4 regions of the Micromonospora sp. NPDC005413 genome follow, and region 3 is predicted to be linked to each of the others. Evidence: riboswitches for the same ligand, from Rfam matches in the RefSeq annotation. Region 3 holds a riboswitch; each other region holds the start of a gene.
What was found. Region 3 has a riboswitch for cyclic di-AMP ahead of ABZS37_RS25480 (transglycosylase family protein). Riboswitches for the same ligand answer to the same signal wherever they lie in the genome.

Region 1 (7,552 bases), on a different contig from region 3:
GTTGGCCGTGCTGGCCTTCGTCGTGCTGGCGCTCACCGGAGCCACCGGCTGGGGGCTGGCGCTGGCCGTCGCCGCGTTGGTCGCCTCGGCCGCCGAGCAGCGGATCCGGCCCGGCGCTGACCTCGTCGCGGAGACGACGCTGATCGCCGCCGCGGTCCTGGTCGGTTACTCCCGGCGACTGGACGACGGGCTCGACCTCACGCTGGTCGCCACCGGGCTGATCCTGCTGGGGCTGGTGCTGCTGGTGGGTCCGCTGCGCACCGCCGGCAACCTGGAGATCCGGGCGGCCAACCTGCCGGTGCGGGCCTGGACGCCGCTGGTCGCCGACCGGATCGGCACAGCCCTGCTCGGGCTGCTCGCCGCGATGGCCCTCGCTGCCGCGCTGGCCCTGCCGGCCGGTGTGGCGCTGGCCGCCAGCCTGCTGGTCGGCGCGGGCGCCGGTGTGGTCGCACTGGACCTGGCCCGGCGGCGGTTCCGGCCGAGGGCCGGTGGCGGGCCGGTGGCCCGTGCGTTGCGCCGGCACCAGCCGGAGTTCCTGCTCTACTTCTCCGCGCCTCCCGGGTCGGAATACCAGGTCACCATGTGGCTGCCGTACCTGGAACGGATCGGCCGGCCGTTCATGGTCGTGCTGCGCGAGCCGGAGTTCCTGGCCCCGATCGCTGCGGCCACCGACGCACCGGTGGTCTACTGCCCCACCCTGCGGGCCATGGACGAGGCGCTGGTGCCGAGCCTGCGGGCGGCGTTCTACGTCAACCACGGGGCGAAGAACAGCCACTGCATCCGCTTCACCCAGCTCACCCACGTGCAGCTGCACCACGGCGACAGCGACAAGGCGCCGAGCGCCAACCCGGTGTCGGGGATCTTCGACCGGATCTTCGTGGCGGGGCCGGCGGCGATCGACCGGTACGCCCGCGCCGGGGTGCACATCCCGGCGGACAAGTTCGTGGTGGTGGGCCGCCCGCAGGTCGAGTCGATCGAGGTACGCCCCGAGCCGGTACGCGGACTGGCACATCCAACCGTGCTCTACACACCGACCTGGACCGGGCACCACGCCGACGCCGACTACTGCTCGCTGCCGGTGGCCGAAGGGCTGCTGCGTCGGCTGCTGGAGCGCGGCGCGACGGTGATCCTGCGGGCCCACCCGTACACCGCGCAGAACCCGGCCTCGGCCCGGCAACTGGGCCGGCTGACCGAGTTGCTGGTGGTCGATCGTGCCCGCACCGGGCGGCAGCACGTGGTGGGCGCGGCAGCCCGGGAGCTGAGCCTGACCGAGTGCGTCAACCGCTCGGACGCGCTGGTCTCCGACGTGTCCGGGGTGGTCTCGGATTACCTCTACTCCGGCAAGCCGTACACGGTCACCGACATGGGCGACGAGGGCGACCGGTTCGTGGAGCGCTTCCCGTTGGCCGGGTCGGGTTACGTACTGCGTCGGGACATGTCCAATGTGGATGACGTGCTGACCGCTCTGCTGGACACCGACCCGCTGGCCGAGGCGCGTTGGGCGACCCGCCGCCGCTACCTGGGCGACTTCCCGGCCGAGTCGTACGCCGAGGCGTTCCTGACCGCCGCCCGCCGGGAGCTGGCACCGTTGCCGGGCTCTGCGGCCGTGCGGTCGCCTCAGCTCTCCCCCCTTGCCTGACCGGGCTGCCCGACCGGGCAAGGGAGCGGACGCCTAGCTCAATTCGAATCGCCGCCCTGCGCTGAGCTCAACCCGGACGACCCCGGGGGTGCCCGCCGGCGCATGCCATTCGGCTGTCACGGGGGCTCCGGCAACTACATTCGGGCCGCCGGTGGCCATGAGGGCGGCAGCCGCCGCCCGGTTGTCCCGCTGGACCGCACGGCTCAGCGGTACGAGTCCAGCAGCGCCAACACGGCCGCCGGGTCCTCCACATGCGCGTTGTGCCCGAGGCCGGGCAGCGTGGCGACCGGTACGCCGTACTCCTTGAGTTGCTCGTCAGTGACCATCGGGTCGTGTTCACCACGCGCCAGCACCACCGGCACGTCGGTTGCCGCCAGCGACGCGGCCAGATCGGGCTCACCGACGGCGAACGCGGTCGGGTCCATGGCGAGACGCCAACGGCCGTCGACCTGACGCAGCCCGGCGTCCACGACCGGGGCATCCGGCGGGACCAGGCCGACCAGTCCGGAGACCCGCAGGTAGCGGCGAGCCGCCTCGGTGCGGCTGGCGAACCAGCTCACCGGACGCGCGGCCAACTCGGCGGCGCGGGTCAGCTCGGCGGGTGACCACGATGCCTTGATGCCCAGACCGACCACCGCATCCACCGGCAACCCGGCGGTGCGGGCGGCCAGCGCGAGGCCGACCACCCCACCCAGCGAGTGCCCGAGCACGACGAGCCGGTCGTCAGCGGCGAGGCCGTGGGCGATCCGGCCGGCGAAACCCGCAAAGGAGTACGACGACAGCGGTGCCGCCCAGCCATGACCGGCGAGGTCCGGTGCCAGCCACCGCCCGGGCCAGCGCTGCTCAAGGTACGGCGCCCAGGGCAACCACACGTCACCCGTCGCCCCCATGCCGTGCAGCAGCAGCAGGACCGGCCTTCGACCAGCGTGACCACCCGATTCATCCACCACGGCCGCAGTCTCCCACGGTTCGCGGACGGGTACGAGAGCCCTTGTCCGCGGCACGTGCGGGGGCACCGACCGATGGAGATCCACTGTAGAGTTCGCCGCCTGGAAGGGCAGAGCATTCTGTCGATCCATCGCGGAGAGGAGCCCGCCTTGCTCACGAGGCAACGATCAGCACTGGTGGCGGCCCTGGCGGCCGTCGCGCTCGGCACGGCGCCCAGTGCTCCCGCGCTCGGCACCACGCCGGGCGTCCCCGCCCCGGGCGCCGACGCTGTCGCGGCGGCTGACCGCGTCCTGCGGGTCTACAACAACAACATCGAGAACCTGGTGGTGAACAACTCCGACGGGACCTGCACCCGGATATCCGGGCCTGACCACCTGACCTCGATCCTGGTCGACGACGCCGGCCGCACCGGCACCAGTGGCGTGGTGGCGCCCGACATCCTGATCGTCCAGCAGGTGCGCGGCACCGGCCAGGCCGAGGCGTACGCCGACCAACTCTCGGCCAAGTTCGGCTACCCGGCGGGCACCTACGGGGCGATCGTGGCCTGGAGTGACCCGGAGCCGTGGGGCAGCACGCACAAGTGCAGCTCCCAGTCACTCGGTGACCTCAAGAAGAAGCAGACCAACGGGATCATCTGGAACACCAGGACCCTCAGCCTCGCCGCCGGCGACATCTCGAAGTACTGGAGCGCGGGCTGGCTCAAGCCCGGCACGGCGTACGCCAACGGTGCCGGATGCACGCTGTACAAGCCGCCGAACAGCGACCCGGACAGCACCGACTACCACAAGTGGAAGCGGACCAGCGCCATCGCGGCCCGGTTCACTATCAAGGCGACCGGCACGAGCGTGTTCGCCGCGACCATGCACCTGCCGCAGGAAAACCGGCAGAACGCCTGCGCCGGCGACGGCGACCGGGGCATCGCCAACACCGGCATCCACCTCGGCGCCGACGCGACCAGCCTGCTGAACGCCTCCACAATCCGCGTCGTGGGGATCGACGCGAACCGCACGGGCATCGCACCCGGCACGCTGAGCGGCTACGACATGACCGGCTACGGGTCGAAGGCCACCAACGGGTCGAGCAAGATCGATTATCTCTTCGTCAAGGGCGCCGTGCAGCCGTCCAGCATCGACCACACGGTCGGCGGGACGAAATCGAACCACCTCGCGCTGTACGGCTTCATCGCTTACTGACCGCACCGACAGAGACGCCGCGGGCGCCGGCCCCTTGTGGGGGACGGCGCCCGCGACGGCCTGCGTGCCTGGGTCAGGCGGAGTAGCCCCGGCTGGCGATCCAGTTGGCCAGGTCGATCGTGGTGATCCAGTACGACGGGTCGGCCGCGTTGGCCGAGTCGGCGATTCGCACGGTCCGGCCGTTGTCCTTGTAACCCACCACGGCGATGTAGTGCCCGCCGCCGTAGGAGTGCCAGCCACCGTTGGTGTCGGTGGCGTCGCCGACGACGTTGGCCACCACACCGCGACCGTCGGTGATCGCCTTGACCACGTCGGCCTGGAGCTGGTCCATCTGGGCCGAGCTGGGCGTGCCGGCGAACATCCGGGTCCGGTACGGGGAGCCCTTCACCTCGGCGTTGAGCACCCGGGTGGTGTCCAGGGCCGAGTTGGTGCCCATCTCGGTGGTGCCCAGCTCGGCGCCCAGCGCATCCTGGGTGCGGTTGATGCCGGCGGCGCTGAGAGCGTTACGGGTGGCAGCCGGGCCGCAGTTGTAGTACGTGTTCTGCGCCTGGTAGTCGTAGTCGAGCACCTTGGTCGCGGGCGGCTTCGGCGGCTCCGGCTTGCGGGTCAGATCCGGGTTGCTGCTGGCCTTGGCGGCGGGCGACGCGGCACTGGTGGCCGGCGCGGGGGCGGCGGTGGTCGGTGCGGCGCTGGCCGAGGGGGACGCGTCGCGCGCCTCGCTGCGGGAGGCAGCGGTGTCGCTGCGCATCTCGGCGACCGTGGTCACGGTGTGCTGGCTGGCCGGGGCGTCGTCGGCGCTGGTGAGCAGGGCGCCGGTGGTGCTGGCGATCGCGAGTGCCGCGGCGGAGGCGACAACGATCTGGTACGGGCGCTCGGTGGCGAGGCGGCGGAGCTGACGCTTCAGGGTGTGCTTCACGGGGTCCTCCACGGATCAGGGGGAGAGCGGCACACCGGGGCCGGACCGGCATCCGGGCAGGCGCCAGCGCGCGGACCGTGGTCCGCGGATGGTGAACCGCTCAGGGGAACGCCCGGCGCGGCCGGGCGGGAAAGGCAGTGACCCGGGGGGTCAGCTCACCGTCACTGGACGAATGAGCGGGGGCACTGCTTCGCCGTGGAGGCGAGGGAACAACCGAGGGATGGAAAGGTGCTGCACGAGGATAGAACTCCTTCCGACACCGCCTACCGGGTTAGCTGACGGATTCGGGCGGGAAGATCGCCCTACCGCGGGCCGTGGCTCGCGGATTCACCCCGGACTTTCTGATGGGTCCCCGGTTCGTAGATCACGATTGAGCGGGTCGGTGCGGCGTCGCCTCTTGCGAACGGTTACCGCACCGGACAGGACGACAGTACTGGCCGGCTCTCACCCTGCCAAGCCGGGTTCACCTGCGTAAACCCCAATCGGCGCGACAATTTCTGCGCGTATTGCCGATGATGTGACTCGATGGGACAACCGGTTACGGTGACGCCTGCGGGCGACAACCGGACAGGCCGCCGAAAATGCGGCCACAATCACGGGGAAAATCGAGCCGATCGTGCCCGACGCCCGATTCGCCATTGACATGACCGGGCTCACATAACGGATCGGGTTCAACCCGCGCGAGCTGGACGCCAGCGTGCCACGAGTGCGGGACGGAGCGCCCGGGTAGCCGCCCGGCGGGCGGGGACCAGGTTCGGCCGCAGCCGGTCCGCCGCCGCGTACGCCTCCTCGGCGAGAGTGCGGGCCGACTCGGCGGCCAGTTCCGCGTCCCGCCAGGCGGCCCGCTCCCGGGTGGCGGCGGCCTGGTAGTCGGCCAGCCTCGCGTCCCGGATCGCCCGGCTGAGCAGCACCTCCTGCTCGACCGGGTGCCGCCGGGGATCCCAGCCGTGCCGGTGCCCGAACACGTCGCCGAACTGCGCCATGGTCAGGTCGCCCCGCCAGTGCGCCGCCGCCGCGGCGCGATGCAGGTAGCGCTCCCGGGAGGCGTACTCGGCGGGGGTGCGGGGGGTTCGCGGGGTGGGTAGCGCCCCGGTGCCCGCGAACCGACGGGCGGCGGTGTCCGCCTCGTCGTACCCGGCCCAGGCCCGCTCCATCTGCTCCTGGGCGGTCAGCCAGGCCACGCGGCGCCGCCGTGCGGTCCTGGTCGCGCCGGCTGCGGCGACGGCCACCTCCTCGGCGTACCGGCGCAGGTCGACGGCCTCGGCCGCGGCCAACTCCCGGGCGGTGGGCGCGGTCGGGAGCGGGTCGTCCGTGGGCCGGTCCCGCTCGGGGCGGGCGGCCAGCACGATGAGTACGCCCAGTGTCAGCAGGAACAGGGCCGACCAGATGGCGGCGGCCTGCGGCACCTCGGTCACGAACTGGTAGAAGACGACGGTCTCCATGGTCGGCACCTCGGGGAGAGCAATGCGGTGGGACCCCCACCGGGCCACGGTGGGCCACGGATCGACGGGGGCGGAGCGGGTGGATCGACAGGGCGCGGCGACGGGACGCTCGTCCCGGTGGATCAGCGCCCGGGTGGGGCCCGGGGCGCCCGGCTGCTCGGGGCGTCGACGAGGGGCAGCCGGTCGGCCCCGGCCGCGCACACCGGCAGCACGCCGGCCGCCGCGACGGTGCCCCGGCCGGCGGGCAGCGCCGGTTGCGAGTCGACCGACCAGGCCCGGGAGGACGTCTCGGCGGCTCCCTCAGGGGCCACCTGGGCCGACTGCGCGGCCGTTGGCACGGCACTCAGGGTCGGCACCGAACTCGGCCCGGCGCTCAGCGTTGGCGTGGCGGCCGAGGCCGGGCCCGCGCCAAGCGCCAGGGCCGCGACGACGGCGAGGCTGGTCAGCACCCGCGTCGCCCAGCGCGCCACCCACCACAGCGGACAGGTGAGCGCGATCGGAAGCACGTCCCCACGCTACCGTCGGGCCGACCCGGGCGCACCGACCACGGGCGTGTCGGCTCACGCCGCGCCGACCCCGCTTGACCAGGGTGGACGGTGTCAGCGCGTGTCGGCGTACGTTGATCGACCGTCGGTCTGGTCGGCCCCGCCGGCGACTTCGGTGCCGGTCGTGCGTTGGTGGGGGACGGGCGCCGGTCGGGTCGGGCGGCGCGGCGCGAGTCGGCGCATCATCGGGTTCTCGACGAAGCGATGCAGCAACCCGGCGAGGGCCAGGTTCACCAGCAGGAAGCCGAGCACCGCGGCAGGGCCGCGCCAGCCCTCGAAGCCGGTCCCCCAGTCACCGCTCCAGCGCAGCACGCTCGTCATCACCAGCACGTGGACCAGGTAGAAGGCGAAGGAGACCTCGCCGAGCCAGACCAGCGGCCGGGACCGCCACGGCGAGCGCCTACCCCGTACGTCCGCGTCCGCGGCGGCGGTGATCACCAGCAGGTACGCGACCGCGAGCAGGGTGGTCCACAGCTCGGCGCGGATCCACTGCGCGGCAGCCACCCAGGTGGCCAGGAAGATCCCGCTGGCCACGGTCAGCCCCGGGCCGCGCCAGAGGCCACGGCGCATCAACTCGGCCGCCACCGCGCCCAGCCAGAACTCCAGCGACCGCGCGGGCGGGAAGATCTGGGTGAACCACCACCGGCTCACTTCCGGCACCAACTGCTGGGCCGGCCAGAGCGCGAGGATCAGCAGTGGCAGCGCGACGATCAGCACCCACAGCAGCTTCGGTCGGGCCCGGCGCAGCAGCGGCAGCGCCAGCGGCAGACACAGGTAGAAGAAGAACTCGCAGGAGAGCGACCAGCTCACGGTGTTGATGCTGTAGAACCAGCCCGGCCGGGGATCCCAGGCCTGCAACAGCAGCAGGT
Region 2 (7,552 bases), on a different contig from region 3:
CCCGCGGCGACCGCACGGGCGATCGGGTGCTCGGAGGCGGCCTCCACCGCGCCGACGAGCCGGAGCAGCTCGGCCCGGTCCTCGCCGCTCGCCGGCACCACGTCCACCAGGGTCATCCGGCCGGTCGTCACGGTGCCGGTCTTGTCCAGCACCACGGTGTCCACCCGCCGGGTCGACTCCAGCACCTCCGGCCCCTTGATCAGAACGCCGAGCTGAGCACCCCGGCCGGTGCCGACCAGCAGCGCGGTCGGGGTGGCCAGGCCGAGCGCGCAGGGGCAGGCGATGATCAGTACGGCCACCGCGGCGGTGAACGCGGCGGTCGGGCCGGCCCCGGTGCCGAGCCACCAGCCGAGCGTGCCGACGGCCAGCGTGATGACGATCGGCACGAAGACGCCGGAGATCCGGTCCGCCAGACGCTGCACGGCCGCCTTGCCGCTCTGCGCCTGCTCGACCAGGTCTGCCATCCGGGCGAGCTGGGTGTCCGCGCCGACCCGGGTGGCGGTGACGACCAGCCGCCCGCCCGCGTTGATGGTGGCGCCGACCACGCCGTCGCCCGGGCCTACCTCGACCGGCACCGACTCACCGGTGAGCATGCTGGCGTCGACGGCGGAGGTGCCCTCGTCGACCACCCCGTCAGTGGCGATCTTCTCCCCGGGGCGGACCACGAACCGGTCACCGACGGCGAGCCGGTCCACCGGGATCAGGGTCTCCACCCCGTCACGCAGCACCGCCACCTCCTTGGCCCCGAGTTCGAGCAGGGAGCGCAGGGCGGCACCTGCGGTCCGCTTGGATCGGGCCTCGAAGTAGCGGCCGGCCAGGATGAACACGGTCACCCCGGCGGCGGCCTCCAGGTAGATGTTGCCGGCGCCGTCGGTGCGGGTGATGTCGAAGCGGAACGGGTGCGTCATCCCGGGCATTCCGGCGTCACCGAGGAAGAGTGCCCAGAGCGACCAGCCGAACGCGGCCAGGGTGCCGAGCGAGACCAGCGTGTCCATGGTTGCCGCGCCGTGCCGCAGGTTGGTCCAGGCGGCCCGGTGGAACGGCAGCCCACCCCAGACCACCACCGGGGCGGCCAGGGTCAGCGACAGCCACTGCCAGTAGTCGAACTGCCAGGCCGGGACCATGGCCAGCAGGACCACCGGCAGGCTGAGTGCCACCGAAACCCAGAGCCGGGTACGCGGGCCCTTCAGCGGATCCACCGGCTCCTCGGTGGTGGCGGGCGGCGACGGCGGTGCGGCCGTGTAGCCGGTCTTCCGCACGGTCTCGATCAGGTCGTCCGGCGTAACGCCGTCGGAGTACCGGACGGTCGCCTTCTCGGTGGCGTAGTTGACGGTGGCGCTCACCCCGTCCATCCGGTTGAGCTTCTTTTCGATCCGGGCGGCGCAGGCGGCGCAGGTCATGCCGCCGATCGCCAACTGGATCCGGTTCGGCACCGCAGGCAACGGTCTACTGGTGGTGGTCATCGTCTGGTCCCGTCAGTTGTGCCCGTGCCCGGGGGTGCCGTGGTCGGCGCCGCCGGTCGGTGCGGGTCCGCTGGGGTCGCCCCCGGTCGGCGGGGCGTCGGCCGTTGGAGTGCCGGCCGGGGGAGTGCCGGTGACGACGGTGAACTCCGCGGTGTGCACCGTCCCGCCGTGCCGGAAGTCGAGGTAGAGCCGGTAGCTGCCGGCCGAGGGCACCTCGGCGAGGAAGGTGACGGCCGGGCCGGGTTGGGTCCGCCCGTCGCCGGGCGTTCCGTCCGGGTGCACATGCAGGTACGCCAGGTCGCCCCGGCGCAGTGCCACCAGGTGCCCGTACGCGCCCAGGTAGGGCTCAAGGTCGGTGACCGGCTGCCCGTCCCGGTTGACGGTCAGGGTGAACGGTGACGTGCGGCCGGGCGTCGGCGCACCGGTCAGGGTGACCGTGTAGCCGTCGACGGTGGTGCTGGTCGCCGGAGCGGGCAGCGGCCGTTCGGTCAGCTCACCGGGGACGGTCACGTCCACGCCGAGGGTCAGCGGCTCGCCCCCGGTCGGGGTGAAGTCGGCGAACGCCCGCCACTGCCCGGGGCCGGCCAGCGGGGTGTCGACCCGCCAGGTGCCGTCCGGGGCCAGATCGGGGTGCACGTGACGGAAGCCGGAGAGGTCCCGTCGGGCGACGATCAGGTGCATCCGCTTGTCGTGCGCCACGTCGTACCGGGTCACCGGGCGCCCGTCCGGCCCGGTCACCCGGAAGGCGAACTCGTCGGCCGGGGCGTCGACCGGTTCGAGGGTGTAGCCGCGGTCGGAGACCAGCAGGCCGCCGGGGAGCCGGTCGGTCGCCTCGTCGTGCTCCCCTGTCGCGTGGACGGCACCGCCGTCGTGCCGGCTGTCGGCGACCGGGGCGGGGTCGACCAGCCGGCCGACCCCGTAGGTCGCGCCGAAGACCGCCGCCAGACCTACGACGAACCCGGCCAATCTCGTCACGGTGCGCATGCCGGCCCCTCCGATCACGCGTCGACGAGGTCGTAGCCGGCCTCGTCGACAGCGGCCCGGACAACCCCGGTGTCCAGCGGCTGGTCGCTGCTGACGGTGACCCGGCCGGCCGCGAGGTCGACCTGGACGTCACGCACGCCCTCAATGGCACCGACCTCGGCGCTCACCGCGCTGACGCAGTGCCCACAGGTCATGCCCTGCACCTGGTATGTCGTGTTGATCATCGGAACGTCCCCCTTCGCCGCCTCCGAAGCCTATACCCCCAGGGGGTAAGCCGAAGGCGGACCTCTGCCCTTGCACGTTACCGGTACCCGGTGGGGGTATCCGGCGAGAAGACGACCGTACCATACCCCCCAGGGGTACGCTATCCTTGTCGACATGACCGCACCCACCCCGATCCGCGGGTACACCGCCAGCAAGGACCAGCTGCTCACGCGGCTCCGTCGCGTCGAGGGGCAGGTCCGCGGCATCGAGAAGATGGTCGACGACGACCGCTACTGCATCGACGTGCTCACCCAGATCTCCGCAATCCAGGCCGCACTCGACAAGGTGGCGCTGGGGTTGCTCGACGGGCACGCCCGGCACTGCATGCACGAGGGGGCGGCCGAGGGCCGGGCCGACGAGATGGCCACCGAGATGATGGCGGCAGTCGGCCGGTTGATGAAGCGCGGCTGACAGCCCTCAGTCCGGCGCCGGGTCGAGACGGACCCGGCGCAGCAACTGCGCGTTGAGCGCCACCACGTTGTGGCCCGCCACCCAGGCCCGGCTCCGCCGGTTCGACCACCCGACACTCCGTCGCGACCTGCAACCCCGGGGCGCGCTGGTTAGCATCTTCCACGATGACCCTCCGTATGCCGCTGCACAGCCGGGCACCGGCGCCACCACGACGTGGCGCCTTCGGCCGACCGGGCCGGGCACTGACCGTCCGTGATCGAGCGGTCGGCAGCCAGCGATTTGCCGCACCTCTCGCCGCGTTTCCACGGCAACGGTGAACCGACCGGCCCGCTGACCCGTACCCCGCACCGGATCGTTGGGAGTCTCGCCTTGGGTTCCGACCACACCCACCCCGCTCCGTCCGCCCCGCCCCGGGTACGACGGATCCTCGTCATGACGGTGGTGCCCCTCTTCGTCGCCACCGTGCTCGCCGCCGCGCTGCTCTGGCCGCGCGGCGGGTCCCCGCAGACCGACGGCGGAGCGGACGTGCCGCGCTACCCCGGCACGGTGACCCGGGTGGTGACCGAGCCGTGCCCGCCGGTGCCGTCGAGCCCCGAGGGCACACCGAGGGTCGGTGCCGGGCCGTGCGGCACGGTCGACGTCCGGGTGGACGACGGGCCGACCGCCGGCCAGCAGGTGCGGACACCGGTGCCCGACGGGCCCGGCGCGCCCCGGGTCGAGGTCGGCGACGAGGTCATCCTGGTCGAGCTGACCGATCCGACCGATCCCACCACCAGCAACTGGAACATCGCCGAGCATCAGCGCGGCACCCCGATGGTGTGGCTGGCGGTGGTCTTCGCCGCCGCGATCGTCGCCTTCGGTCGGTGGCGGGGCCTGGCGGCGCTCGCCGGGCTGGCCGCCAGCTTCGCCATCCTGCTCACCTTCGTGCTGCCAGGCATCGGCGCAGGCAAATCACCCCTGCTGATGGCGGTGGTCGGCGCGGCCCTCATCATGTTCGTGGTGCTCTATCTGACGCACGGGGTCACCGCGCAGACCTCGGTCGCGGTGCTCGGCACCCTGGGGAGCCTGGTGCTGACCGGTGTGCTCGCCACCATCGCCACGGCCGCAACCCACCTCACCGGCTTCGGCAGCGAGGATGCGACGACACTGTCGATGTTCCAGGGCGACGTGGACCTGCACGGCCTGCTGCTCGCCGGGATCATCATCGGCTCGCTCGGGGTGCTCGACGACGTGACGGTCACCCAGGCGGCCACCGTCACCGAGCTGGCGAACGCGAACCCCGGGCTGACCCGGTTGCAGCTGTACCGTGCGGCCACCCGGGTCGGCCGCGCGCACATCGCCTCCACTGTCAACACCATCGTGCTGGCGTACGCGGGCGCGTCGCTACCCCTGCTGCTCCTGCTCACCGCCGACTCGCGGCCGATCGGGCAGATCCTCACCAGCGAGTTCCTCGCGCAGGAGATCGTCCGCAGCGCGGTGGCCACACTCGGTCTGATCGCCGCCGTGCCACTGACCACCGGGCTGGCCGCGGTGGTGACCGCCGCCGGGCGCACGGATGCCCCTCCGTCCGCCGACGCTCCCGCCCCGCGACCTCAGCCGGCCCGGGCGGAGGCACTGGCCGCATTCATCTCACCGCGAACAGGCCGACCCGGCGAGCCGGATCCGACGCGGACCCCACCCCCACCCACCGCCACCGACCGGTGGCCGGAGTCGAACAGGAGCACAGATACGGCATGGTGACACTCCTCAGCGTGACCAGTTTGGGCATCCGCCCTGAGAACCGCGTCACTGGTCACTCAACGCCATGGCGAAATGACACTTTTGGTCGACATCAAGGCGTAGCTCACCAGGCCGGCTCTCGGGTAACCTCGCTGCCGGTTACCGATGAAGGCGCGAAGCGGCGCCTGCGGTGCCACCGCCCAATCGCCAACCGGCGAGCCGGGGACCCAGGTACGCGTACGTGGGGTGAATCCGCGTCAGCGGTAGGGGCCACTTCCGCCCCGAACCCGTCAGCTAACCCGGTCGGCGGTCGACGGAAGGGAACATTGTGACGGCACCCCTACGCCGCTGGTTGACACCCGTGGTGGCCGTGATCGCCGCACTGACCGTGCTCGCCGGGCCCCTCCCGGCCCATGCCGCCCCGACGACCCCCACACCGTCCGGGCACGAGGAGGACGGCGAGCCCCAACTGCTCAACGACGTCATCGAGCAGGCCAACCGCGACTACTCCGCCGCCAAGTCCAAGCTGGACAAATCCAAGAAGCGACAGCAGGAGTTGGCGCTGGAGGTCGACCGGGCCAAGGCCGACCTGGACGCGCTGGCCCCACAGGTCGGGCAGATCGCCGCCCAGGCGTACCGGACCGGTCGGATCGGCGCGATCGCGATGCTGCTGGAGAGCGACGCCCCCGACTCGTTCGTCCAGCGCGCCTCGGTGCTCGACGAGATGAACATGGTCAACGAGAAGAAGCTCTCCGAGGTCAACACGGTGAAGGCCCGCGCCGAGCAGGCCAAGCTGGCCCTCGACACGGAGGTCCGCGAACAGCAGAAGCAGACCGCCCTGATGGCGAAGCGGAAGAGCGAGGCGGACAAGGCGCTCTCCCTGGTCGGCGGAAAGGGCTTCACCGGCGGCCTGGTGGATGCCACCTCGCCCGTCGCCCGCATCGGCCCGGGTCGCACGTCGGACGGTGACTGGAAGCCCCAGTCGTGCAGCGAGAACGACCCCACCACGTCCGGCTGCGTCACGCCTCGCACCCTGCACGCGTACAAGGAGGTCAAGCGGGCCGGCTTCAGCCGGTTCGTCGGCTGCTACCGCTCCGGCGGGCCGTGGGAGCACCCGAAGGGCCGCGCCTGCGACTGGTCGCTGCAGAAGAGCGGCTTCGCCCCGTGGCACAACGAGGACACCCGGACGTACGGCAACAACGTCGCCGCGTTCCTCATCCGGAACGCCGACCGGCTCGGCATCTACTACGTGATCTGGAACCGGCAGATCTGGTTCCCGGCGACCGGGTGGAGTTCGTACAGCGGGCCGTCGAACCACACCGACCACGTCCACATGTCGCTGCTCTGACCCGCACGATCCCCCGTCGAGGGCCGTTCCGCGTCGCGGGGCGGCCCTCGACGCGTCAGGCGACGGCGGACGCGGCCGGGTCGGTCGACCCCGCCGGCACGTCGAGCGTCGCGAAGCCGGCCGGCACGGCGGCCACCGGGCGCACCGCTCCGGCGGCGAGCCGATACGACACGCCCACGACCGCGCACCGCCCCTGCGCCACCTCGTCGGCCAGCACGGGCGACTGCCCCAGCAGCGTCTCGACCGTCTGCGCGATGTGGATGTCGACGATGTCGTCGATGTCGTCCACGCCCTCGGCTTCGGCCCGGCGCAGGCTGGGCAGCACGGCGTCGACCACCGCCCGCAGGTGCCCACGAGGTGGGGTGCCGGTCGCCACGACCTCCCGGGCCGCCTGCACCGCGCCACACGAGTCGTGGCCGAGCACCACCACCAGCGGGGTGCCGAGCACGGTCACCGCGTACTCCACGCTGCCGAGCACCTCCGGGCCGGCGGTGTGCCCGGCCGTACGGACCACGAACAGGTCACCCAGCCCTCGGTCGAAGATGATCTCGGCGGCCAGGCGGGAGTCGGAGCAGCCGACGATCACCGCGAACGGGTGCTGCCCGTCGGCCACGGCAGCACGGTGCCCCGCATCCTGATTGGGATGGCGTGGGGCACCGCTGACGAAGCGTTGGTTGCCGGCGGTCAGCTCGGCGTACGCCCGGGTCGGCTCGCTGGGCGCAGACGCCCGGTCGGTGGTCCGCTGCGGACCCGGCTGCCCACCGGGTGTCCCGGGTTGACTCATCCCCGCACCTCGTCTTCACGCATCTGACCTGGTCAACCGACTCTTCAGCCGGTTCTACGGCGGGCGCTGGCCCGCGCTCCACCGTCACACGCACCGTAAGTCGCGTCAAGGTATGCGTGATATAGATTTCATACGTTGACCCCGGTCCGACCCTGGGTAACGTCCCGAGGGCAGGGCGGACGAGACTCCCCTGCGGGCAGGGCGGACATCCGGAGGGGCGGTCAACGATGGCGAGCACGGCGACGGGCGACACCGGTGGCGGACGGAACTGGACATTCCTCACCAACCACGGCCACGTTCTGCTGGCCATCGGCCGCGATCCCACCGCCCGGCTGCGCGACGTCGCGGCCGAGGTCGGCGTGACCGAACGGGCCGCCCAGGCCATCGTCGCCGACCTGGAGGCGGACGGCTACCTGCACCGCACCCGCGTCGGGCGGCGTAACGAATACACCCTCAACCCGGCCGGCCGGTTCCGGCACCCCGCCGAGGCCGACCGCCAGGTCGGTGACCTACTCGCGCTGTTCGCCGAGACACCCACCGCGGAGGCGACCCCTCGGGGCTGACCGTCGTCGCCGGGCC
Region 3 (7,552 bases):
GCGCGGCCCCGCGACGAGGTCGACGCCGCCGAGTACAACGAGTTCTACAAGCACGTCAGCCACGACTGGGCCGACCCGCTCGAGGTCGTGCACATGAAGGGCGAGGGCACCTTCGAGTACGAGGCGCTGCTGTTCCTGCCCAGCCACGCCCCACTGGATCTGTTCTCCCCGCAGGGCCGCCGTGGCGTCCAGCTCTACGTCAAGCGCGTGTTCATCATGGACGACTGCGAGGCGCTGGTCCCCACGTACCTGCGCTTCGTCAAGGGCGTGGTCGACGCGCACGACCTGTCGCTGAACATTTCAAGGGAGATCCTTCAGCAGGACCGGCAGATCCAGATCGTCCGCCGCCGTCTGGTGAAGAAGATCCTCGCCACGGTCAAGGACCTGAAGGCCAACCACGCCGAGCGCTACCGCACCTTCTGGACCGAGTTTGGCGCGGTGGTCAAGGAAGGGCTGATCGACGACACGGACAACCGCGACACCCTGCTGGACATCCTGTCGGTGGCCTCCACAAACGACGCGACCGAGCCCACCGACCTGGCCGGCTACGTCGCGCGGATGAAGGACGGCCAGAGCGACATCTGGTACGCCACCGGCGACTCCCGGGCCGCCATCGAGAACTCCCCGCACCTGGAGGCGTTCCGGGCCAAGGGGCACGAGGTGCTGCTGCTCACCGACCAGGTCGACGAGGTGTGGGTCGAGCGGGTCGGCGCGTACGACGGCCGGCCGCTGCGTTCGATCGCCAAGGGCGAGATCGACCTGGACACCGATGAGGAGAAGCAGCAGGCCGAGGCCGAGCGCGAGCAGCAGCGACAGGAGTTCGCGGCGCTGCTCGACTGGTTGGGCACCACCCTTACCGACAGCGTCCGCGAGGTCCGCCTGTCGTCGCGGCTGACCACCTCACCGGCCTGCGTCGTCGGCGACGCCCACGACCTCACCCCGACCCTGGAGAAGATGTACCGGGCGATGGGGCACGAGGTTCCCCCGACCAAGCGGATTCTGGAGATCAATCCCGGTCACCCGCTGGTCGCCGGGCTGCGCAAGGCCCACGAGCAGGGCAGCGACTCCGTCGCCCTGACCGAGACCGCCGAGCTGCTGTACGGCCTGGCGGTGCTCGCCGAGGGCGGTGAGCTGACCGACCCGGCCCGCTTCACCCGGACGCTCGCCGACCGGCTGGCGCGCACCCTGTAGGAGGCGTACCCCTCCGGCCGGCGGGCCGCCCGATCAGAGGGCCCCCGCCGGCCGGTCACGGTCCGTCGGCGTCCGTGAGCCGACGACGGATGCGCTCCGCGTCCGGGTGCCCGAGGTCGTCGAGGATGCTCAACGCCGTCCGCCAGCTCCGGGCCGCCCCGGCCAGGTCGCCGGCCTCGGCCTGCGCCTCGGCCAGGTGCCCCAGCGTGTCCGCCTCGTAGTACCGGTCCCGGAACTCCCGGTACAGCTCCACCGCGTGCCGGTACGAGTCGACCGCCTCCGCCGGTCGCCCCGCGCGGTGCTGCGCGTACCCCAGTGTGTCCCAGGTCGGGGCCTCACCGTGGCGGTCGTCGAACTCCCGCAACAGCACCAAGCCCTGCCGACACGCCTCGATCGCGGCGTCGTGCTCACCCAGTTGGGCGCGGTACCAACCGATCGCGTTCAACGCCATCGCCTGCCCGTACCGGTGCCCGGCCGTGCGGTACAACGTCAGCGCCCCCTCCGCGTGCTGGACGACCTCTGCGCGCCGGCCCTGCCGGTCGGCCATCTCAGCCAGGTCCAGGCACGTGTGCCCCTGGTTGGCCGGGTCGTCGAGGGCCCGGAACAGCTCCAGTGCCCGCTGGAGCTGACCGGGTGCCTCGTCGAGCCGGCCCAGCCGGGCCTGGGCCCGGGCCAGACTGCGGTGCGCGTGTGCCTGCCCGGCCAAGTCGCCGCTGCGGTGCGCGGCGACCAGCGCCGTACGCTGCACCGCCAGCTGGTCGTGCCAGCTGCCCTGCCGGTCCAGGAAAATGGTCAAACTCCAGGCCAGCTGCCAGGCGTGCCGGTCGAACCCGCTGGCCGCGCACCGCTCGACCAGTGCGATCAGCACCTCACGCTCCCGGGCGAACCATGCCGTCGCCTCGCCGTGATCGCTGACCTTTTCGGGTCGGACCCCGGCGACGGCCGGCGGCAGCGCGATCGGGTCCCAGTGCGGGTGCAGCAGCACGGCAGCAGCGTGCGCGCTCTGCAGGTAGTGGTCGAAGAGTCGACCCCGCGCCACAGCCCGATCGCCGACCGGGTCCTGCTCGCCGGAGAGTTCGGCCGCGAAGGCCCGCAGCAGGTCGTGCATCCCGTACCGGTCCGGGCCCCGCTCCAGCACCAGGTGCGCGTCGGCGAGTTCGGCGAAGGCCGCCCGCACCTCGCGGTGCTCGACGCTGGCGAGGCTGGCTCCGGCCGCCGTACTGAGCGTCACGTCCGTGCTGCCGCCCACCAGCCGGAAGAGTCGGGCGGTCGGCCCGGTCAACAGGCGGTACGACCAAGACAGCGCCGTCCGCACGCTGCTGGCGTGGTCGCCCGCGTCCAGCCCGCCCAGCCCACCGTCGGTCCGCAACTGCGCGCCAAGCTCGGCCAGGGAGAGCTGAGGCCGGACAACCGCCCGGGCCGCCACCACGACCAGCGCCAACGGCAGCCGGTCGCAGAGCCCGACCAACTCGCCGACGGCGGCTCGTTCCATCGCGGCCCGCACCCCGATCCGTGCGTGCAGCAGTGCTTCCGCGTCCGCGGCGGTGAGCAGGTCCAGCACCAGCGGCTCGGCGCCCTCGGTGGCCACCAGGCCGGTCAGCCGGTCCCGGCTCGTCACCAGCACCAGGCAGTGGGCGGACCCGGGCAGCAGCGGCCGGACCTGCGCGGCGTCCCGGGCGTTGTCCAGCAATATCAGCATCCGTCGGCCGGCCAGCAGGCTACGGTACAGCGCTGTCTGCTCCTGCGGGTCGAACGGCAGCTCCCGGGGCGACACCCCGAGCGCCGTCAGAAAGCCGCGCACCACCTGCTCCGCGCTGCGCACCACGCCGCTGTGGCTGTAGCCCTGCAGGTTGGCGTAGAGCTGCCCATCGGGGAAATGCTCGACCACCCGGTGCGCCCAGTGCACGGCCAGCGCCGTCTTGCCCACCCCGGCCAGCCCGGAGATCACCGCCACCGGCACCGCACCCGGATGCGCCTCGGCAGCCGTCCGTAGCGCATCCAGTTGGGTCAGCTCCGCCGCCCGTCCGGCGAAGCCCCGGACGTCCGAGGGCAACTGCGCCGGGACCGGGTGTGCCTGGTCCAGCCGCGCGACGGGGCCGGCCGCAGTGTGCGTCGGGGTCGGCTCGGCGGGGGGTGTCGGCACGGTGATCTCGCCGCGCAGGATGGCCTGGTGCAGCTGGCGAAGCTCGGTGCTCGGGTCCGCGCCGAGCGCGTCGGCCAACTGGTCCCGTAAGCGGGCGTAGTACGCCAGCGCCTGTGCGCTCCGCCCGGCGGCGGCCAGCGCCTGCAGTAGCGCGGCGGCGACCGGTTCGTCGAGCGGGTCGTCGTCGGCGAGCCGGGTCAACGGGTCGATCACGGCCTCCGGCTCACCCCGGCGCAGCAGGCTGCGGGCCCACTGCACGACGGTTTCGGTGTGCCGGCGGTGCCAGTCCTGCCGGACCCGGGCTGCCCATTCGCCGGGCAACCCGGCCAGCGGCTCGCCGCGCCACAGCACCATTGCCCGGCGCAGCAGCGCTGCCCGCTCCGGGTCGTCGTCGGTTAGCTCGACGGCCCGCTGCCGTAGTGCGTCGAAGTGCTGTCCGTCGACCGTCTCCGGCGGTAGGTCCAGCAGGTATCCGCCGGAGCGGCGGACCAGCGCGTCCGGCGCCCCGGCAGCGGTCAGCACCCGGCGGATCCGAGCGAGGTAGACGTGCAGGTTGTGCCGGACCCGGGGAGGCGGGGAGTCACCCCAGACCCGATCCACCAGGGATTCAGCGCGAACCGGCCGGCCCACGTCGACCGCCAGCGCGGCGAGGACGGCGCGTTGCCGGGCCGCTCCCGCGTCGATCAGTTGGCCGTCCGACCACACCTCGACTGGTCCGAGGATTCGAATCTCCATGAATCGCCGCTCGCCCCCGTGCCGCCGGTCGGCCAACCCCGCCGGCACAGCCGGATTGAGGTTCCGGCAGGAATCCGTCGACCTTCCGCGCAGATCATCGTAGGCACAGCGACATCTCTCAATCCGATGTCGGCAATTCGACTCACGGCCGACGCGGTCGTGACGAGACCTGGAGGTCACTCACGTGCGAAGCATTCGGCGAAGGCTCACGTCCGCCCTGGTTGCCACGGTTGCCCTGACCGCCGCGTTCGGCGCCGCCCCGAGCCCGGCCCAGGCTGCCAACTACGCCTGCCCCTCGAACCTGCTCTGCCTCTACGCCGGGATCAACTTCTCCGGTGACGTCTTCTACCTCGACGGGCCGTACAACGGCTGTAACGACGTGACGCTGCCCTCGTACTTCCGCAACAGGGCCCAGTCGATCAAGAACAACCGGGCGTCCGGCACCGTCTCCACCTTCTGGGACAACGCCAACGCCACCGGCCTGCTCGGCTACCAGCACGCCTACGGCTACCGGGCGAACCTGGCGTACGACTCGGCCGCGATCGGCGGCACCTGGAACACGCGTATCGAGGCCGTACGGGTGTGCTGAGGGCCGGAGTCTCCGGTGCGGGGGAGGGACCGGAGACGCCACGACGGCGCCGGTCGGAATCCAACGGGGGATTCCGACCGGCGCCGTCGCGCGGGTCAGCCCGGGTAGTAGCAGACGTTCGGGATGACCGGGCCACCGTTGACCCCGAAGGTCGCGAAGCCCATCCACGCCCGGGTCTGCGGGCCGTACTCGCCGTCCTCGGCGATGTTCGCCCACGCCCAGGTGTCGTTGATCTTTCGCTGTGCGTACAAGACGGCGTTGCGGGTGTTGGTGCCGTACTGGCCGTCGAGCCGCAGCGACTGCGAGTAGCAGTTGTTCAGTGCCTCCTGCAACACCTTGACCGCGCTGTTGGAGTTGCCGTACTTCAGGTAGCAGGTCTTGTTACCGTCCTGCCAGCCGACGGTGGGCACGTGCATCTCACCCGGGTAACCACCGACCTTGTAGTAGGTCAGGCTGGTGCAGGTGGTGGCGGCCTGCGCGGCGGTCGGCGCGAGCGCGGCGAGTCCGGCGCTGGCCAGCACGGTCAGCAGGATGGCGGCGGCGCTGCGGCGCCCGGTGCGGTTCTGGTGGATCGGCATGATCTCCTCCTGAGCGGGCTTGGCTGCTCGGGTCAACCCGGCATGCCCAGAAGCATCGCGACCATCGATCTACCGTTTCTTGCTCGAACGTCAATTCGCCAACAGCGGTTCCAGCGGGGCGGTGACACACACCCGCTCGTCTCGGCACGCACCACCGGGACCGACGTCTGATCGGAAACGGTCCATGATGGTGACTGCACAGACGTCGATCGCTCGCAACCGCTGCGCGACCCGCCCCGCGTGGCCCGGTGAAGAAGTTCACAGGGGGTGGGCGACCGTCACCGAACGTGCCTAACGTCGGTCGGGTTCGCCATTGCGGACACCACGGCCGGCAACGCCAAATCCTGCCCCCGGTCGTCGGAACCCAGTCACCGGGCAGGAGCGGGGGACCCAACGTTCCTCGGTGCATGTCACCTCGGGGTGAAGCCGCCACCGTGCGGCCGGGCTCCTCGGCCCGAACCCGACAGCTCACCTCGCCGGCGTGGAGGAAGCTCACATGACGTCTGTCTACACCCCCCGTCATCGACGGGTCACCACCCGCCGTCTCGCCGTCGGCACCCTGGCCGTCGGTGCGGTCACCGGCGCCGTCGCCCTTTTCGGGCCGGCCGCCCCGGCTCAGGCCGCGGTCAACTGGGACGCGATCGCCCAGTGCGAGTCCGGCGGCAACTGGAAGATCAACACCGGCAACGGTTACTACGGCGGGTTGCAGTTCTCGCAGGGCACCTGGGCCGGTTACGGCGGCAAGAAGTACGCCGCCCGCGCTGACCTGGCCAGCCGCGGCGAGCAGATCGCCGTCGCCGAGAAGGTGCTCGACGGGCAGGGCATCGGCGCCTGGCCGACCTGCGGCAAGAAGGGCGGCTCCGCGACCAAGTCCACCGCGAAGCCGTCGACCAAGTCCACCGAGAAGTCATCGACGAAGTCGACCGGGAAGTCCACCAAGCCGCAGGAGCGGTCGTCGCGCGGCGAGCAGCCGGCGACCCGCAACCACGAGCGCACCGCGCCGACGGCGGGCGACCAGTACCTGGTCAAGCCGGGCGACACCCTGTCGGAGATCGCCGTCACCCACCGGGTGGCCGGCGGCTGGCAGGCCCTGTACGAGCACAACCGGCAGCTGGTCGGCGCCGACCCGGGTCTGATCTTCCCGGGCCAGCGGCTCAGCCTCTGACGGATGACACGCGAACGCTCGGCCGGGTCACCGGCCGAGCGTTCGCGTGTGTGGCGCTGAGCAGCGCCGCGTGTTCGTGGCGGTGCACCCCGCCGTCACGCCGCCGAGGCGGACGCCTTCGACCCGCGATGCGACGCCACCGGGTCGGCGTTGCGGGCCCATCGCTGGGCCGGTACCGCGCCCTTTCCGGGCCAGGCCGTGCCGACATCGTCACTGTCGTCGCCGTCCATGGGCATCTCGCCCGAGGCGGGCGTGCTGCGGGACACGCGCAGAGACTGCTCGGCGCCGGTGCGAGCCGTGCACGGCCAGGACTGCCCGGCGCACTGGAGGTTGCGGCACTGCCCCTCGTCGTCCGGCTCGTGGGCGCTCAGCACGTCGATCGCCAACTGCCAGAGCAGAGGGTCGGTCACGTCGTGCGGGCGCTCGGCGTGACGGCTCGGTCGGTTGCTGGTGTCGTCGGACATCGTGGGTCCCCCCTTGTCAGGCTGTACCCCACAAGGGTCACCCGTCAGCGGCTGGCTAAACCGCCGACCTGCTGTGATGTGTCTCCGGTCGCAGCTCGGTCGCCCGAACTCGGCCCGCAGACCGGTCAATCCGGCAGCAGCGGCATCTCGACGCCCGGATCCCGGCCGAGCAGCACCGCACGGGTGAGCGCCGCCGATCCGAACCGGTCACGGACCGCGTCCACCGCGGCGTCCAACTCCGCACCCGGTTCGCGGTGGAACGGCAGCTCCGGCTGTACCGGGTTGTCGTCCAGATTGCCCACCGAAACACCGACCAGGGTGACACCACGGCGATTGATCTCGGGCAGCGCGGCCCGTAGCAGCGCTCGCGCGGCGGTGAGCAGCGACGTCGTGTCCGCCGTCGCCTTGCCGATGGTGTGTGAGCGGGTCGCCCGGGTGTAGTCGCCGAAGCGCAGCCGCAGCACCACCGTGCGACCGGACCGCCCGGCCGCCCGCATCCGCCGGCTGACCCGATCGACCAGCCCGGCGAGGATGGCATCCAGCTCCTCAGGGGCATGCGGGGTACGGCCCAGCGCGTGCTGGGCGCCCATCGAGCCGCGCCGACGCCCCACCTGAACCGCCCGGGGGTCGCGATTGTGCGCGAGAGCGTGCAGGTGCCGACCGGCGCCCGCCCCGAGCATCGACACC
Region 4 (6,850 bases), on a different contig from region 3:
CCCGAGGAAAGAAGTTTCCCGGCGGCAACATATAGCCGTTCTCAAATTGATCGATGAGTTGTAACGTCTGCCTCACGTTTCCAGCCACGGCGTGACACACCCCCTGCCACGCCGCCAGAAAGAGGTGGGCCCATGGGACTCCGTCCCAACCTGCTGACCCGGCGTGCCGCCGGTGTCGCGTCGACGACCCTCGCGCTGCTGCTCAGCACCGCTGCGGTGGGCGTCGTTCCGGCCGCTTCGGCCTTCTCGGCGGCGCCCGGCGGCGCCTGCGTGGAGCCCGCCGACAGCCACGCCAACGCCCGGGCGAAGCCCGGTGCCGCAGCCAAGCACGACCCGAACGAGCTGACCGCCACGCAGGTCCGCCAGCGGGAAGCCGACCTGGCGGCGGCGCTGCGCGAGCGCGCCAGCTTCCGCACGGGTGCCGGCGCGATGGCGCTGGCCACCGTCACCATCCCGGTGGTGGTGCACGTGATCCAGGAGAACAGCACCCGGGCCGGCGGCAACATCCCGGACTCGCTGATCACCTCGCAGATCAGTGTGCTCAACCAGGCGTACGCCGGGGGCACCGGCGGCGCGGTCACCGCGTTCGCCTTCCGGCTCGACAAGATCAACCGGGTGACGAACCCGTCGTGGTACCCGATCGTGCAGGGCTCGTCGGCGGAGCGGTCGATGAAGTCCTCGCTGCGGGTGGGCGGCAAGAACACGCTCAACATCTACCTCGGCGAGCTGAGCAACGACCTGCTGGGCTGGGCAACCTTCCCGCAGCGGAACCTGAACACCATGGACGGCGTGGTCGCGCTGAACGAGTCCCTGCCGGGCGGCACCGCGACCAACTACAACCAGGGCGACACCGGCACTCACGAGGTGGGGCACTGGCTGAACCTGTACCACACCTTCCAGGGTGGTTGCGGTGGCTCGGGTGACAGCGTCAGTGACACCCCGGCCGAGGCGTCGCCCGCGTACCAGTGCCCGACCGGGCGGAACACCTGCTCGGCGACCGGGCTGGACCCGATCACCAACTTCATGGACTACACCTACGACTCGTGCATGTACCAGTTCACCCCGGGGCAGGCGACCCGCATGCTGACCGCGTGGAACGCGTACCGCGCGGCGTAACTCTTCCGCGTACACCCGGTGCCGGCTCCGTCGTGACGGAGTCGGCACCGGCGTCTCCGCCTCAGGGTCCGGCCGTGGTCAGGCGGCCGTGTACTGGACGTCGCGGTTGAGACGGGTCGGGCGCGTCTGCGGTACGACGAGCGGCGCGGCCGCCGCCGACGGGGCGTGCGGGTCGAGCCAGACCCGAACGGCCGGCCGACCCGGCGCGAGACCCGGAATGCCCGCGGTGTGCTGCTCGCGGCGGGTCAGCATCGCCACGTCGACGGTGAACTCGAACAGCCGCCAGTCGACCTGCGGCTCCGCACGGGCGCCCTGCGCCAACCGTGCCACCCGCGTCGGGTCGGTCACCGGATGGGCGCGCCCCGCCACGTACGCCTCGTCGTCGCTCTCCTCCGGAGGGAACGAGTGCAGCGCGTAACGGCCGTCCCGTTCGAGGTCACGGCGCTTCGGAGAGTCGATGACGAAGCAGAAGAGGCCCTCGTCGGTGATGACCGGGGAGACCGGATGGACCCGGGGCCCACCGTCGGCGCGGACCGTGGCCAGATAGCCGAAGCCCGGCCCGTACTGCTGAAGGAGAACGCGGATCCCGTCGGCGAGTCGGGGCTCGTCGGCGGCGAAGTCGGACCAGGAAGCCATGTGGGCATTCTATCGAACAAATGTACGAAGAGCGACCTCGACACGCTGGTCACCGCCTACCTCGCTATGGTGGTCCGATGCTGCTCTCCGACCGCGACCTGGTCTCCGAGATCAAGGCCGGCACGCTGGGCCTGGAGCCGTTCGAGCCCACCCTGGTCCAACCGTCCAGCATCGACGTGAGACTCGACCGACTGTTCCGGGTCTTCAACAACCACCTTTACACCCACATCGATCCGGCGATGCAGCAGGACGACCTGACCTCAGCGGTCGAGGTGCCCAACGGCGAGCCGTTCGTGCTGCACCCGGGGGAGTTCGTGCTCGCCTCGACGCTGGAGGTCATCTCGCTGGGCGACCAGCTCGCCGGCCGGCTGGAAGGAAAGAGCTCACTGGGCCGGCTCGGGCTGCTCACGCACTCCACCGCCGGCTTCATCGACCCGGGTTTCTCCGGTCACGTGACGCTGGAGCTCTCCAATGTGGCGAACCTGCCGATCACCCTCTGGCCGGGCATGAAGATCGGGCAGCTCTGCATCTTCCGGCTCTCCTCGCCGGCCGAGCACCCGTACGGCTCGGCGGTCTACGGTTCGCGCTACCAGGGCCAACGTGGGCCGACGCCGAGCCGCGCCTGGCAGAACTGGCGCGCCTGGCCCACCCGCTGATCCCTGAACGCACGACGAGGGCCCGCCGCGAACGGATCGCGACGGGCCCTCATGCGTCGGGAATGGGTCAGCCTGGGCGGCCGTAGCTGTGGATCGGGCCGTCGTCGACCTTCTTCATCTTGACCGGTTGACCAGCCTGCGAGGCGTGCACCACCCAGCCACCGCCGACGTACATGCCGACGTGGTGGATGTCGCTGTAGTAGAAGACCAGGTCGCCGGGGCGCAGGTTGGCCTTGCTGACGTCCTTGGTGACGCGGCTCTGCGCGGCGGCGTTGTGCGGCAGCGACACGCCAGCCTTGGCCCAGGCGGCCAGCATCAGCCCGGAGCAGTCGTACGAGTTCGGGCCCTCGGCGCCCCACACGTAGGGCTTGCCGATCTGGGCGCAGGCGAACTTGACGGCCGTGCCCGCGGCGCCGCCGGGGTAGCTGCCAGGGCAGGGCGCCGGGCGCAGCGAACCGCCGCCACCGTTGCCATACACCTTGAGGCGCAGCTTCTGCAGCCGGTCGATCTCCTCGTTGATCTGCTTCTTCTTCGCCGCCAACTGAGCTTCGGTGCGGGTCAGCTGGGCCACCATCTCGTCCAGCGGCGCCTTCTGCTGGGCCAGCTCGTCGCGCAGGTCCGCGACCTGCCGCACGTCCTGCTGCTGGTTGTGCGCGAACCGGTCGAGCATCTCCAGCTGGCCGACCACCTCGCTGGGTGACCGGCTGCCCAACATCGCGTTGACGGTGGAGACGTTCTCGCCCTTGTACGCACGGACGGCGATGGCGCTGACCTTGTCCATCGCCGCGTCGACCTCGCGCTCCAGCGGGGCGATCCGGGCGGCCAGCGCGTCGGCCTGCTTGCGCTTGGCAGCCAGGTCGGTTCGGGTGGCGTTGTGCCGTTCGATGATCGGTTCGAGCTTGTTCCAGTCGGCGTCGATCTGGCGCTCGATCTCGGCGACGGACGGGTCCGCGTGGGCCGCCGTGGCGCTGCCGGTCAGGACGACGGCGACGCCGGCCAGTGCGGCGAGGGCCGTGGTGAAGCGGGACCAGCGTGGGCGCGGCACGATCGACGTCGGGCCGGCTGACGCCGACCGCTCGGACGACGGCCGCGGGGCATGGAGTGCCACCGGGTTCCGTACTCCTTCTTCCTGACCGCCTACCGGGTTAGCTGACGGGTTCGGGCGGGAAGTTGGCGCCCTACCGCAATGGCTGCGGATTCACCCCGGGAGAACCTGGGTCCCCGGTTCGCTCGGAAGCGACTCGGCGGTGTCGGTCCGTTACCGCCCGGGCTGGGCGGACCTGCTATCGGGCCGACAAATGACCAGAGTAGAGACGGCTGTTACCGATCCGCAACCCGTGCGGCCGTGACACTCCGTACCGATCCGAAAGGGTCACCGACCGTGTGTGAAGATTTTTTTCCAAATACCTCGATACATGGAAAGGTATTGACGCAGACTCCCGGGCGGCGCGAAGGTGACCTCACCTTCACTCGCAACATCTAGGGGGTTCGATGCGCCACTCAACCCTGTCGACCGGCCGGCGCGCACTGCTCGCCGCCGCCGTGGTCGCCGCCGCGACCGCGGTGCCGCTACCCTCCGGCCCGGCCGCCGCCGCGCCCACCGTCGACCGCCAGCAGCAGTACGCCGCCGCGGCGACCGAGTACGGTGTGCCGACCGTCGTGCTGCTCGGCGTCTCCTATCTGGAGTCCCGCTGGGACAGCAACGCCGGCACACCGAGCACCAGCGGCGGCTACGGCCCGATGCACCTCACCGACGCCCGGCACGTGGCGGCCCTGCCCGGGCGCGGCCACCACGACGCCGGCACCGAGGACCCACGCGGCGACGACTCCCGCTCCGCGAGGCTGCCCGCCCCCCGGCCGGCCGAGGATCCCGCGCCGCCCGCCGCCGCGTTGCAGACCGTGGACGCCGCCGCCGCGCTGACCGGCGCCGCCCCCGAGGCACTGCGCACCGATGCGGGCGTCAACATCCGGGGCGGGGCCGCGCTGCTCGGGGCGTACCAGAGGGAGTTGGGCGCGCCGGTCGGTGCCGACACCGACCCGGCGGCCTGGTACGGCGCGGTGGCCCGCTACGCCGGCGCGGACAGCGCTGACGCCGCGGCGGCCTTCGCCGACGAGGTCTTCACCACCATCGGCGCTGGCGAGTCCCGGGTGACCGACGATGGCCAGCGCATCACGCTGCCGGCCCGCGCGGTGCAGCCGCAGCGTTCCTGGTTGGACCGGCTGGGCTTGCGCCGCCTGGCTCGCCCGGACGGGCTGGAATGCCCTCGCACCATCTCCTGCGAGTGGATCCCGGCGCCCTACGAGGCGTTCGGCGACGGCGACTACGGCAACCACGACCTCTCCGACCGGCCCGCGCGGCAGAAGATCGAGTACATCGTCATCCACGACACCGAGGCGAGCTGGGCGACCACCCTGCAACTCGTCCAGGACCCGACGTACGTGAGCTGGCACTACTCACTGCGATCGGTCGACGGGCACGTCGCCCAGCACGTGAAGACCAAGGACGTCGGCTGGCACGCCGGCAACTGGTACGTGAACGCCAAGTCGATCGGCCTGGAACACGAGGGCTTCGCGGCGCAGGGCACCTGGTACACCGAGGCGATGTACCGGACCTCGGCGAAGCTGGTCCGGCACCTGGCGCTGCGGCTGGGCATCCCCCTGGACCGCCAGCACATCATCGGCCACGACAACGTGCCCGGCACCGTCGCCTCGACCGTGCGCGGGATGCACTGGGACCCGGGCCCGTACTGGGACTGGACGCACTACTTCGACCTGCTGCACGCCCCTCGGCTGGACACCGGCACCCCGGCCACCGGGCTGGTCCGGATCGACCCGGACTACGCCACCAACCAGCCGGCGTTCATCGGCTGCGTCACCGTCGGCGTGCCGTGCGCGCCACGCGGCTCCTCGGCCGTGGTGCTGCGCAGCGCGCCGTCCGCGGACGCCCCACTGGTCAACGACATCGCGCTCCGCCCAAACGGCACCCCGAACACGATGGAGGTGTCCGATCACGGCGCCCGGGCCTCCGCCGGTCAGACGTACGCGCTCGCCGGCCGGCAGGGCGACTGGACGGCGATCTGGTATCTCGGTCAGCGGGCCTGGTTCCACAACCCGGCGTCCGCGCCGACCGCCAGCTGGACCGTCGGCGTGGTGGCCACCCCGAAGCCCGGACGGGCCACCATCCCGGTGTACGGGCGGGCGTACCCGGAGCAGGCCGCCTACCCGGCCGGGGTGCCCTACCAGGCGATCTCACCACTCCAGTACACGCTGTCCGCCGGGCAGCGGTACGCCGTCGGCGCGGTTCTGGCCGGCGAGTACTACCGGGCCAGCACGTTCGACGGCTCCTCGCCGGGTGACTGGACGGTGATCCGCGGCCAGAACCGTTACGCGCAGATCCAGTTCGGCCACCGCATCATGTACGTCGATCTAGCCGACGTGCAGCTGCTGCCGTCACCGGTGGGCGCGCCCCGCTGAGACGCCACGCGCTCCACCGATAACCACGACGGCCCCCGGTCGGTGACCGGGGGCCGTCGTCGTGCCTGTGGGGATCAGCCGGGTCTGCGGAACCCGGCGACCGGCATCGTGTTGATGCTGGACACCTGCACCGGTTTGCCGGCCCGGGGGGCGTGCACCATCTGGTTGTTGCCCAGATACAGCCCGACATGACTCAGGCCGGCGAAGAAGAAGACCAGGTCACCGGGGCGGGCGTCGGCTCGCGAGATGGCCTTGCCCTCGTTCCACTGGTCACCGGTGTGGTGGGTGAGGCTGATCCCGGCGGCCTTGTAGGCGTACTGGGTCAGCCCCGAGCAGTCGAACGAGTTCGGGCCGGTGGCGCCCCAGACGTACGGCTTGCCGACCTTCCCGCAGGCGGTCCTGATCGCGGTACGGGCGGCCGCACTGACCACTCCGTTGATGGTCGGGCAGGCCGCGGTCACGACCGTGGTCTTGGGCATCGACGCCTCGAGCTGCTTGATCTCGGCGTCGATCTGCTTCTTCTTGGCCGCCAGGTCGTTCTGCTGCTTGGTCTGGGTGACGATCAGCGCGTCCAGCTTCTGCTTCTCGCCGTCGTACTTGGCCCGCACGGCCAGCACGCTCTCGACCTCTTTGCGCTCCTGCGAGGCCAGCCGGTCGAGGACGGTGAGCTGCTCGGTCAGCGTGTCTGGCTTGGCGCTGACCAGCAGTGCGCCGATGTCGTGCGACGGGCCCGAGATGTAGTAGCGGGAGGCGAGGTCGCCGACCCGGTTGAGCGCCAACTCGCTCTGCAGCGCAAGCGGCTCGATCTTCTTCTGCAGGTCCGTCGACTTCTTCCGGTTGACCTTCAGCTGCGCCCGAACCTTGTTGTACTGCTCGATGGTGGGCTCCAACTGCTCCCACTTCTTGTCGATCTGCGCTTCGATCTCGTCGACCGTGGGCTCGGCGTGTGCCGGCGCGGCCAGCAGACC

Region 1: linked by a shared signal. The riboswitch ahead of ABZS37_RS06730 (C39 family peptidase) and the one ahead of ABZS37_RS25480 (transglycosylase family protein) in region 3 are both predicted to bind cyclic di-AMP.
Region 2: linked by a shared signal. The riboswitch ahead of ABZS37_RS21945 (hypothetical protein) and the one ahead of ABZS37_RS25480 (transglycosylase family protein) in region 3 are both predicted to bind cyclic di-AMP.
Region 4: linked by a shared signal. The riboswitch ahead of ABZS37_RS08710 (NlpC/P60 family protein) and the one ahead of ABZS37_RS25480 (transglycosylase family protein) in region 3 are both predicted to bind cyclic di-AMP.

What each region holds. Positions count from the first base shown of each region.
Region 1 covers NZ_JBEXEV010000003.1:198,260-205,811, forward strand. Annotated here, with positions in the region: gene ABZS37_RS06715 (CDP-glycerol glycerophosphotransferase family protein) at 1-1,639, shown strand, start outside; gene ABZS37_RS06720 (alpha/beta hydrolase) at 1,843-2,589, opposite strand; gene ABZS37_RS06725 (hypothetical protein) at 2,764-3,780, shown strand; gene ABZS37_RS06730 (C39 family peptidase) at 3,854-4,708, opposite strand; cyclic di-AMP (ydaO/yuaA leader) riboswitch at 4,942-5,083, opposite strand; gene ABZS37_RS06735 (hypothetical protein) at 5,368-6,138, opposite strand; gene ABZS37_RS06740 (hypothetical protein) at 6,261-6,644, opposite strand; gene ABZS37_RS06745 (acyltransferase) at 6,738-7,552, opposite strand, start outside.
Region 2 covers NZ_JBEXEV010000022.1:91,904-99,455, reverse strand. Annotated here, with positions in the region: gene ABZS37_RS21970 (heavy metal translocating P-type ATPase) at 1-1,463, opposite strand, end outside; gene ABZS37_RS21965 (hypothetical protein) at 1,476-2,447, opposite strand; gene ABZS37_RS21960 (copper ion binding protein) at 2,462-2,671, opposite strand; gene ABZS37_RS21955 (metal-sensitive transcriptional regulator) at 2,826-3,122, shown strand; gene ABZS37_RS21950 (YibE/F family protein) at 3,492-4,862, shown strand; cyclic di-AMP (ydaO/yuaA leader) riboswitch at 5,029-5,165, shown strand; gene ABZS37_RS21945 (hypothetical protein) at 5,170-6,189, shown strand; gene ABZS37_RS21940 (carbonic anhydrase) at 6,245-6,973, opposite strand; gene ABZS37_RS21935 (MarR family winged helix-turn-helix transcriptional regulator) at 7,201-7,536, shown strand.
Region 3 covers NZ_JBEXEV010000030.1:39,158-46,709, forward strand. Annotated here, with positions in the region: gene htpG (molecular chaperone HtpG) at 1-1,191, shown strand, start outside; gene ABZS37_RS25465 (BTAD domain-containing putative transcriptional regulator) at 1,247-4,069, opposite strand; gene ABZS37_RS25470 (peptidase inhibitor family I36 protein) at 4,254-4,658, shown strand; gene ABZS37_RS25475 (peptidoglycan-binding domain-containing protein) at 4,754-5,236, opposite strand; cyclic di-AMP (ydaO/yuaA leader) riboswitch at 5,562-5,733, shown strand; gene ABZS37_RS25480 (transglycosylase family protein) at 5,733-6,401, shown strand; gene ABZS37_RS25485 (hypothetical protein) at 6,497-6,865, opposite strand; gene dinB (DNA polymerase IV) at 6,991-7,552, opposite strand, start outside.
Region 4 covers NZ_JBEXEV010000004.1:252,032-258,881, forward strand. Annotated here, with positions in the region: gene ABZS37_RS08695 (zinc metalloprotease) at 133-1,116, shown strand; gene ABZS37_RS08700 (pyridoxamine 5'-phosphate oxidase family protein) at 1,195-1,752, opposite strand; gene dcd (dCTP deaminase) at 1,830-2,408, shown strand; gene ABZS37_RS08710 (NlpC/P60 family protein) at 2,476-3,516, opposite strand; cyclic di-AMP (ydaO/yuaA leader) riboswitch at 3,529-3,665, opposite strand; gene ABZS37_RS08715 (peptidoglycan recognition family protein) at 3,900-5,882, shown strand; gene ABZS37_RS08720 (NlpC/P60 family protein) at 5,957-6,850, opposite strand, start outside.